DNA from 3 places in the Sinorhizobium sp. FG01 genome. Region 2 is predicted to be linked to each of the others. Evidence: riboswitches for the same ligand, from Rfam matches in the RefSeq annotation. Region 2 holds a riboswitch; each other region holds the start of a gene.
What was found. Region 2 has a riboswitch for thiamine pyrophosphate ahead of thiD (bifunctional hydroxymethylpyrimidine kinase/phosphomethylpyrimidine kinase). Riboswitches for the same ligand answer to the same signal wherever they lie in the genome.

Region 1: it holds a riboswitch for thiamine pyrophosphate, as region 2 does, so the genes downstream of both, thiB (thiamine ABC transporter substrate binding subunit) here and thiD (bifunctional hydroxymethylpyrimidine kinase/phosphomethylpyrimidine kinase) in region 2, are expected to answer to the same signal.
Region 3: it holds a riboswitch for thiamine pyrophosphate, as region 2 does, so the genes downstream of both, thiC (phosphomethylpyrimidine synthase ThiC) here and thiD (bifunctional hydroxymethylpyrimidine kinase/phosphomethylpyrimidine kinase) in region 2, are expected to answer to the same signal.

What each region holds. Positions count from the first base shown of each region.
Region 1 is NZ_NWTB01000007.1:184,365-187,632, forward strand. It holds gene thiP (thiamine/thiamine pyrophosphate ABC transporter permease ThiP) at 1-451, opposite strand, end outside; gene thiB (thiamine ABC transporter substrate binding subunit) at 459-1,487, opposite strand; TPP riboswitch at 1,536-1,651, opposite strand; gene CO656_RS13185 (GNAT family N-acetyltransferase) at 1,807-2,286, shown strand; gene CO656_RS13190 (thiamine diphosphokinase) at 2,371-3,021, shown strand; gene CO656_RS13195 (ABC-F family ATP-binding cassette domain-containing protein) at 3,026-3,268, shown strand, end outside.
Region 2 is NZ_NWTB01000006.1:308,060-311,327, forward strand. It holds gene CO656_RS11785 (serine hydrolase) at 1-526, shown strand, start outside; gene CO656_RS11790 (peroxiredoxin) at 605-1,264, opposite strand; TPP riboswitch at 1,482-1,584, shown strand; gene thiD (bifunctional hydroxymethylpyrimidine kinase/phosphomethylpyrimidine kinase) at 1,660-2,460, shown strand; gene CO656_RS11800 (polysaccharide biosynthesis tyrosine autokinase) at 2,566-3,268, opposite strand, start outside.
Region 3 is NZ_NWTB01000012.1:201,744-205,011, reverse strand. It holds gene CO656_RS21150 (hypothetical protein) at 1-160, shown strand, start outside; gene CO656_RS21145 (hypothetical protein) at 314-634, shown strand; gene CO656_RS21140 (transposase) at 648-1,292, opposite strand; gene CO656_RS30890 (hypothetical protein) at 1,311-1,592, shown strand; TPP riboswitch at 1,847-1,958, shown strand; gene thiC (phosphomethylpyrimidine synthase ThiC) at 2,056-3,268, shown strand, end outside.

The DNA.
Region 1 (3,268 bases), on a different contig from region 2:
CAAGCGGCATGTTGAAGAAGACATGGGCAAGCAGGATGCCGAACAGGCCATAGACGCTGATCGGCTGCTGGCCCATTGCCGAGAGAACGTGGTTCAGAATGCCCTGCCGGCCCCAGACCTCGATCAGGCCGAGCGCCGCGACGAGCGCCGGCAGGCCGAGCGGCAGGGCCATCAGCCGCAGCATCCAGATCCGGCAGGGGAAGGACGCCTGCCGTGCCAATGCGCGTGCCACGGGAATGGCGAAGAGGATCGACAGGGCCGTCGAGAGGCCCGCCTGCAGCAGCGTGAAGCGCGTGACGCGCCAGATATAGGCGTCGAACAGGCCGTCGGCGTTGCTCTCGCCCGTCTGCGTGATGAGGGCCATTCCCGCCATGCCGACAAAAAGCAGGATGCCGCCGAGGCAGAAAGCCGCGGCGGCGATCGTCATCCTGCTCTCGGTGCTGTCGAACAAGCCGGCCTCAGTTCTCGCTCATCGCCGCCAGCCATTCGTCGATCCAGGCCTTGCGGTTGGCCGCGACCTCCTCCGAGGGCAGCAGCAAGGTCTTTTCGGGATTGACGAGTTTGCCAAAGGCTTCCGGCAGCGGCTCTTTGGTGGTGCCGACCGGCATCATCCAGTTGGTCGTCGGAATGATCGACTGGAATTCCGGGCCGGTCATGAAGGCGAGGAACTGGCGGGCGAGTTCCGGCTCCTTGGCGTTCTTCGTCACGCCGGCCACTTCGATCTGGATGTAATGACCCTCGGCGAAGGCTGCTGCCTGATAACGATCCGTTCCTTCCGCCACCATGTGGTAGGCAGGGGAGGTGGTGTAGGAGAGCACCATCGGCGCCTCGCCCTTGGTGAACAGGCCATAGGCTTCAGACCAGCCGGGGGTCACCGTCAGCACGCGCTCCTTGAGCTTGGCCCAGGCCTCGCCGGCCTTGTCGCCATAGACCGATTTCACCCAGAGCAGCAGGCCGAGGCCGGGCGTCGAGGTGCGCGGGTCTTCGATGACGATCTTTTGCGCAGGATCGCCCTCGACCAGCTCCTTGAGGCTCTTCGGCGGGCTCTTCAGGGTCTCGGTGTCGTAGACCACGGCGAAGTGGCCGAAGTCATAGGGCACGAAGGTATCGTCGGAAAAATCGCCGGGAACCTTGAGGCCTTTTGTGTCGAGGCCGTGCGGGGCGAAATAGCCGGTGGCCTTGGCCTCGGCGACGAGGTTGGTATCGAGGCCGAGAACGATGTCGGCCTTCGAACCCTCGCCTTCCAGCTTCAACCGCGTCAGGAGCTCGACGCCGTCGGCAACGCCGACATAATTCACCTTGCAGTCGCAGGTCTTGCCGAAGGTTTCGGCGACCTTGGCGCCAGGACCCCATTCGGTGATGAAGCTCTCATAGGTGTAGATCGTCAGCGTCTTTTCGGCAGCTGCGGCGCTCGCGGAAAATGCCGCGATGGCCACGGTGGCGATAGCCAGCCGGCCAAGGATCTTGCGATGGAGTGAACTGGACATCTGGGCACTTCTCCCTGTTGTTGATGTTGCACGGGAAAAGCGCGTATCGGTCCGATCGCTTCTAATCCCTCCGCCGGTACGAGCCGGATCAGGTTCCGCGGGTTGGCTCGAAGCCTCTCAGCCATTGAATCCGCGAGCGGTTCCAGGCACCCCGTTAGAGCAACCAAGATTTAGCTTCGGGCGGCAGCCAAGGCAAGCGGAGTTTCGGCCGGAGCATTGGCCCTTGGCGCTGCCTGCGCTATTAAGAGGCCCGAAGCCTGCAAGGCTTTGAAATTCAAACAACGGCGGCGGCGTTTTGTTCGCCAAGCGAGGCCATTTCATGCCGGATATGCTCGTTCGCCTCTATGCTTTGCCCGAGGATCGCGCGTCACGGCTCGGCCCCGACGTTGCCATTCGGCGCGCCCTGGCGCCCGAGCGCAGGATCGTCGTCTCCTGGATCGAGGAGCGCTTCGGCACCCTTTGGGCGGGCGAGGCGGAAGCGGCCTTCTCCTCGACGCCGACGCGGATCCATCTCGCGCTCTGCAAGGGCGAGCTTGCCGGCTTTGCCTGCCATGACGTGACGGCGCTCGGCTTCTTCGGTCCGACGGGCGTCGACAAAACATTGCGCGGCCGCGGCATCGGCGAGGCTTTGCTCTTCGAGAGCCTCTCCGCCATGCGCGCCGCCGGCTATGCCTATGCGATCATCGGCGGCGTCGGCCCGGCCGAATTTTACTCGCGCGCCGTCGGCGCGGTGGAGATTCCCGATTCGACGCCCGGCCTCTATGCCGACATGCTGTTGCCAGAGGAAAGCGGAAGTTGATCCAAGCAGTCCTGTTGGCCAAACGGCCCGAAGAGGCGTTCTACCCTTTTCCTTCGCTGCCGCTTTGCGCTATGGGCTTCTGCCATGACCCGATCGACCTTCACCATTCTTCTCGGCGGCGCGCTCAGCTTGACGGAGCGGCTGACGGCGCAGCTTTCCGGCAGCCGGTTCATCGCGGCGGACGGCGGCATGCGCCACGCGAAGACCCTCGGCATCGTCCCGGATCTCTGGGTCGGCGATTTCGATTCGACCGACGAAACGCTGCTGGCGGCATTCGCCCAAGTCCCGCGGGAAAACTATCCCGCCGCCAAGAACGCCACCGATGGCGAGATCGCGGTCGAGGCCGCGCTTGCGCGCGGTGCGACCACGCTGATCTTCGCCGGCGCGCTCGGCGGCACCCGCAGCGACCATGCCTTCCTGCATCTCTTGCAACTCGCGGCGCTTGCGGAAGAGGGCCACGATGCGTTCATGACCTCGGGCGAGGAGGAGGCCTATCCGCTGATGCCGGGCACCCGTGAGATCGACCTGCCGAAGGGCAGCCTGTTTTCGGTCCTCGGATTCACCGAGCTTTCCGGACTGTCGATCGAAAACGTCCGCTATCCGCTCGACGGCTTCGCGCTTTCCTTCGGATCGTCCCGGACCATTTCCAACGTCGCGGAAGGTCCGGTCCGCTTCTTCCTGAAATCCGGCCGGGCCGTGGTCCTCGCCCGCCCCTACGATCTTTCCGGAGCCTGACGCCTTGGCGCCCCCCATCCTCAAGCTTGACGACATCTTCCTGACCTTCGGCGGCACGCCGCTTCTCGCCGGCGCCAATCTGCAGGTCGAGCCCGGCGACCGCATCTGCCTCGTCGGCCGAAACGGATCCGGCAAGTCGACGCTGATGAAGATCGCCGCGGGCCTCGCCGAGGCGCAGTCCGGAGAGGTTTTCCGGCACCCGTCGGTGACAATCCGCTATCTGCACCAGGCGCCGGATTTCGACGGC
Region 2 (3,268 bases):
CCGGATGCTCTATTCGACAGCCTCGACGCACCTGCTTTCGGCGATCCTCACCAAGGCCGGCGGCAAGTCGACGCTCGCGCTCGCGCGCGATTGGCTCGGTCCGCTTCAGGGTTTCAGGATCGGTGCCTGGGAACGCGATCCCCAGGGCATTTATCTCGGCGGTAATCAGATGGCGATGAGCGCAAGATCGTTGCTTGCCTTCGGAGAACTATACCGCAAGGGCGGCCGGGCGTCCGACGGACGGCAGATCGTTCCGGCGGACTGGATCGATCTTTCGTGGCAGCCCCACACGAACTCCTATTTCTCCGGCGACGCCTATGGCTATGGCTGGTTCACCCGCCGGATCGGCGGCGAGACGGTCCATTTCGCCTGGGGCTATGGCGGCCAGATGCTCTACATCGTCCCGGCGCTGAAGCTCACCGTGGTCATGACCTCCGAGGAGAGCGGCCCGTCGGCGCGCAACGGCTACCGCGACGCGTTGCATCGCGTCCTGGCGGAAATCGTCAGCGCAGTGAAAGCGGATTGAGTTGGGGAGGACTATCGAAGCCGCGAAAGGCTAAACGAGCCCTTCGCGGCTGTTGGTCGTTACGCGCTGCCCAGGGCCTCATGCCGTCGGCTGCTTCGTCTTCCTGAGATAGGGAAGAACGGTGTCGAAGGAGCCGAAGCGCTGGATGGCGTCCTCGTTCGATACTGCGGCCGTGATGATGACATCTTCGCCCTGCTTCCAGTTTGCCGGCGTTGCGACCTGATGCTTGGCGGTGAGCTGGATGGAATCGATGGCGCGCAGGATCTCGTTGAAGTTGCGGCCGGTGGTCATCGGATAGGTGAGGATCAGCTTGATCTTCTTGTCGGGTCCGATGACATAGACCGAGCGCACGGTGGCGTTGTCGGCGGGCGTGCGGCCCTCGGACGTGTCGCCGACGCCGGCGGGCAGCATGTCGTAGAGCTTGGCCACCTTCAGATCCCGGTCGCCGATCAGCGGATATTCGACGTCGAAGCCGGTCGCGACCTTGATGTCGTTCTTCCACTTGGCGTGGCTGTCGACGGGATCGACCGAAATGCCGATGATCTTGACGCCGCGCTTGCGAAACTCGCCTTCGATCCCGGCCATGGCGCCGAGTTCGGTGGTGCAGACGGGCGTGAAATTCTTCGGATGCGAGAAGAGCACCGCCCAGCCATCGCCGATCCATTCATGGAAATTGACGGTGCCTTGTGTCGTCTCGGCGGTGAAATCGGGGGCGGTGTCGTTGATGCGGAGGCTCATGGCTTGCTCCTTTCGGGTCGACGGGAATGGGCCCAAGAATAGCGCAATCAACGGAGTTTTCGAGGACGAAACGCGCCGTCGCGACGCGCAAGAGAAACGTCTGCAGCGTGTTTCTGCCGCTTCAGAGAAAAATCTTCCATCGGCAGATGGCGGGTCCGCAAGCAGTCGCTCGCAGGTGGCAGCGTTGACACTGCCGCATGCTTGCCGCATAGAATGTCGGCATTCCGAGGGGAGCGCCGAGCGGCGCTGAGACGGCGGTGAGCCGGACCCTTGAACCTGATCCGGGTCATGCCGGCGTAGGAACGGAAAGAGGCTACCCTCCGCCACGTCTTCGCCTTCACCTGGGTCTCCGTGATTTTTCACCAGGAGATCGACCAATGCAGCCTCATGCGCCCGTGCCGCCGATCGCGCTCACCATTGCCGGATCGGATTCGGGCGGCGGGGCCGGTATCCAGGCGGATATCAAGACTTTTTCGGCCCTCGGCGTCTACGGCGCCAGCGTCGTGACGGCGATTACCGCGCAGAATACGAAGGGCGTCACCGCCGTCGAGGACGTCTCGCCGGAGATTGTCGCAGCGCAGATAGACGCGCTTTTTTCCGATCTCGACGTGAAGTCGATCAAGATCGGTATGGTCTCGCGCCGGGAAACGATCATCGCCATCGCCGAAGGCTTGCGCCGCTTCGAGAGGCGCGCTGTTGTCGACCCGGTCATGGTCGCAACCTCCGGCGATCCGTTGTTGCAGCCGGATTCGATGGCCGCGCTCACGCATGAGCTTCTACCCTTGGCAATCGTCGTCACACCCAATCTGCCGGAGGCGGCACTTCTCACCGGCCGCCCGGTTGCAGAGGACGACGCCGAGATGACCCGCCAAGCCGAGGCCCTCATGACGTCGGGCGCCCGCTCGGTGTTGATCAAGGGAGGGCATCGGAGAGGCAGCGACGCGACCGACCTCTTCTTCGACGGCGATCGGCTCGTCCGCTTCCCGGCGCGGCGCATCGAAACACGCAACGATCACGGGACCGGCTGCACGCTTTCGGCCGCCATCGCCGCCGGTCTTGCCAACGGACAGCCGCTCGCCGAGGCGGTGGGCGCCGCGAAGGCCTATCTGCACGCGGCGATTTCCGCCGCCGACCGGCTGAAGGTCGGAGGGGGCCGGGGACCGGTCCACCATTTCCACGAATGGTGGGGGCGCTGAGGCGGATTCATATTAGGCGGGATTGCCGCCACGCCCACCGGCAATTGCAGCAGCTATAGGCGAACCCATTCAGGGCCGCCTATAGCACCGCGCAGGAGTTCGCGGTCAGGCGGCCGTGTGCCGGCTCGTGACGCCTTCCTCGATATAGTACTTGCCGTAGCGGTGCCGATATTTCTCCGCACCGCCGAAGTCGCTGTATTTCTCGAGTTCGTCCATGTCGGTCTTGTTGAGGATCACGCCCAGGACCTTTGCATCGATCTGCGGCTCGGAATTCAAGAGGTCCCGAACGAGCCTCGAGGGCGTGCGGCCCCATTCTACCACGAAGAGGACGCCGTCTGCGAGCGGCGTGAAGGCCTTCGCGTCGACCACGGGAGCAAGCGCGGCGAGATCGACCACGACGTAGTCGAAGGAATTGCGGGCATTCTCGATGAGCCCCGCCATCGCCTGGGAGGCGAGCAGTTCGTTGCTCTGATGCCTGCGATCCGACGCTCCGCCGCCGGCCGGCAGGATCGCGAGCTTTGTGCGCTGATCCACCTTGATGCCGGCGGGCCAGGTCGCTTCTCCCGTCAGCGTCTCGACCAGCCCCGTGCGCGGAGCCGGCGTGATCATCTGGGTGAGACCGGGCTTGCGGATGTCGGCGTCGATCAACAGTGTCCGCTTGCCGCTCGAGGCCAGCAGCGCCGCGAAATTGGCCGCGACGATCGACTTGCCCTCGTCCGGAAGGGCCGAGACGATCGCGATGACGCGGCTCTCGTTTCCGGGCAGCATATGGTCGCAGGCGAGCTTGGCATTCCGGAATGTCTCCGCG
Region 3 (3,268 bases), on a different contig from region 2:
TCGATCGACAACGACTGAACATAGTGGATGGACACTCCGCGAGGTTCGTCGTGAAGGCCGTAAACCGGAGGAGGCGAAAAATCTGACGTTGGACTTCAGCCAGTTGTTGCCCTGGTGGACGGATATCCAGGAACGTCAGAAAGCAAGAAATCGAGACTGAGGGCGAAGCTGGTCCTTGGCTTCCTCGGTACGTGGGGCAGATTGGGTGGCGAAGCCCGAAATCAAGTAGCTGAACGATCCTGTGGGTAGCCCGTGAGCTGCGATTGCCTTGGCGCATGTTCGGCGCGACCATCGCTGTAGATGGGAGGCGAAGATGCACGGGATCGACCTTGACGGCTTGAGTGAAGCAGAACTGATCGAATTGCACGATGCGGTCGTCGATCGGCTGCACTTTCTGCATCAGCAGAAGACGACGCACGCGTTGCTCGAACTGGCGATCGGCGAGCGTGTGGTGTTCGAAGACAATCACGGCCAGACGCAGGCTGGAATCGTCATCCGTCGAAACCGCAAGACGGTCACGGTGCACGGCGACAACGCCCGGCAATGGAATGTCTCACCGCAGTTGCTGCGAAAGGAAAAGCGAACTGACGAGGGCCAGAGCGGCAAGCTGGTGCCGTTTTCGAGAAAGGCCTGATTTTAGCTCGCCATCATGACGAGTTGCGACAGAGGTGGAATTGGCCGTCCTGAGCTCCCAAGCCGAGGCGATCCCCCAGGAAATGATAGAAGGAGATACCGAGCTTTTGGCAGGTCTTCATCAGCCCGAGCATGACGTCACGGGCGATGCGACCGTCGCCGCCGGAGATCTTGCGCCTGGTGACGAAGGAACGAATATCGTTCTCCGACGCGTTGGTGTGCAGTGGAATATACGGGTGCTCGAGAACTTTGAGCAGTTCAGCCTTGCGTCGATGGAGGCGCGCGAGCAGCTTGTCGAGCGTGTCATAGCCGGTACGTCGCGCGAATATTTTGTCGAACCTGCGCCGAAACCCGGTGATCAACTGCGGTGAAGGTTGCTGTTTCCAGACCTTCAGCGCCTTGTAAAAGCGCCAGACGAGATCGCGGGTCGTCGTGACCAGCCGTTCCTGTTTCGGTGTCGCCGGCATCAGTTTCTGCAGCAGGCGTTCCGCATGGATCCAGCACAGGGCGTGGTTGGCGACACGGAACTGCCCCGCATCGTCCGAAACGATCACCGTGCTGCCGAGCAGGCCGTGATGGCGGATGGCGCCCCAGATCGCCGCCTCCGCAACAGGACGCAGAAGCTGTCGGTCGAGGATATCGATGCCCTTGCTGGCCAAATGCTCGAGGAACGCAACTTGATCGGTGAATATGGCAGGGGGATTGGTCTTGAGCCTGGCCATAATCGCGTGCTCGACGCCCTGCGCCTTCAGCCAGTTCATCGCCTCGTCATTGAGAACATAGTCCTGATGACCCGCCCGCAAGATGGACAGGAAATTGAGCCGCGATTTCGACAGGCTGGTGCGGAAGGTGGAAAAGTGCTCGCCGCCAATCTGGGTGGTGAAGGCATTGCGCCGATTGTGCCGCGCACCGGTATCGTCGACCGTGATGAACGGCGCCGAGACGAGCCCGGCATGTAGAACCGCACTGTCTTCCTCGGGCTTAGAACGGTAACTTCAATGAATCTTAACTCCTTGAAATCACGGTTAATGCTTGGTTAAGTGGAAGTAATCTCCACCTTGACTTCCGCTACCGACCATGATGTTTCAGGCCACATCTCCCTATCGATAGTATTCAAGTATCGATAGTGCGACGGAATGCCCGCACGTCGCACTCGGTTCCTAACCTCCTCTAAACAGTCTTGACGCCGCGGCGATAACAGTGACTATTGGCGTCCATTCACCAGGGGGGTCCCGGCAAGGGGCTGAGATACTGCTAGAGCGCGCAGTGACCCGTTGAACCTGATCCAGTTCATACTGGCGTAGGGACGGTGCAGACGCTTGATGCCAGGATTCCGTATTCCCGCGATCCATCGGCGATGCGTCTTTTCATCCTTCCGGCTTCAGAACTGGGTCTCCAACGCGAAAACTTTGGAGCCTCATGATGAATGTTTTCAAGTCTCTCGCAGCACCCTCGGTCACCCAGGGACCGCTTCCGGCCTCCCGCAAGGTCTACAAGCCGGGCGAGATCCATGCCGGCATCCGCGTGCCGATGCGGGAGATCGCGCTGCATCCGACCTCCGGCGAGCCGCCGGTCACCGTCTATGATGCCTCCGGCCCCTATACCCTCGAGGGCGCCGATATCCATATCGACGAGGGCCTGCCGCGGCTGCGCCGCGACTGGATTCTGGCGCGCGGCGATGTCGAAAGCTATGAGGGCCGTACCGTCAAGGCGGAGGACAACGGCTTTGCATCTGGCGAGCGGCTGACGCCGGAATTCCCCGTCCGCCACCGGCCGCTGAGGGCCAAGCCCGGTCAGGCGATCACCCAGCTTGCCTATGCGCGGGCCGGCATCATCACGCCGGAAATGGAGTTCATCGCCATACGCGAAAACCTCGGCCGCAAGGCCGCCAAGGAGGCGCTCGCCCGCGACGGCGAGAGTTTCGGCGCCGCGGTTCCCGATTTTGTCACCCCGGATTTCGTCCGCCAGGAGGTCGCCAGCGGCCGGGCGATCATCCCCGCCAACATCAACCATCCAGAATCGGAACCGATGATCATCGGCCGCAATTTCCTGGTAAAAATCAACGCCAATATCGGCAACTCCGCCGTCACCTCGTCTATGGCAGAAGAGGTCGAGAAGATGGTCTGGGCAACCCGCTGGGGCGCCGATACGGTCATGGACCTTTCGACCGGCCGCAACATCCACAACATCCGCGAATGGATCATCCGCAATTCGCCGGTACCGATCGGCACGGTGCCGCTCTATCAGGCGCTGGAGAAGGTCGGCGGCATCGCCGAGGATCTCAGTTGGGAGGTCTTCCGCGACACGCTGATCGAGCAGGCCGAGCAGGGTGTCGACTATTTCACCATCCATGCCGGCGTGCGGCTGCACTATATCCCGCTCACCGTCGATCGCGTCACCGGCATCGTCTCGCGCGGCGGCTCGATCATGGCCAAGTGGTGCCTGCATCACCACCGCGAAAGCTTCCTCTACGAGCATTTCGACGAGATCTGCGACATCTGCCGCGCCTATGACGTCTCCTTCTCGCTCGGCGACGGCCTGCGTCCCGGCTCGATCGCCGACGCCAATGACGCGGCGCAGTTCGCGGAACTCGAAACGCTCGGTGAGCTGACGAAGATCGCCTGGGCGAAGGATT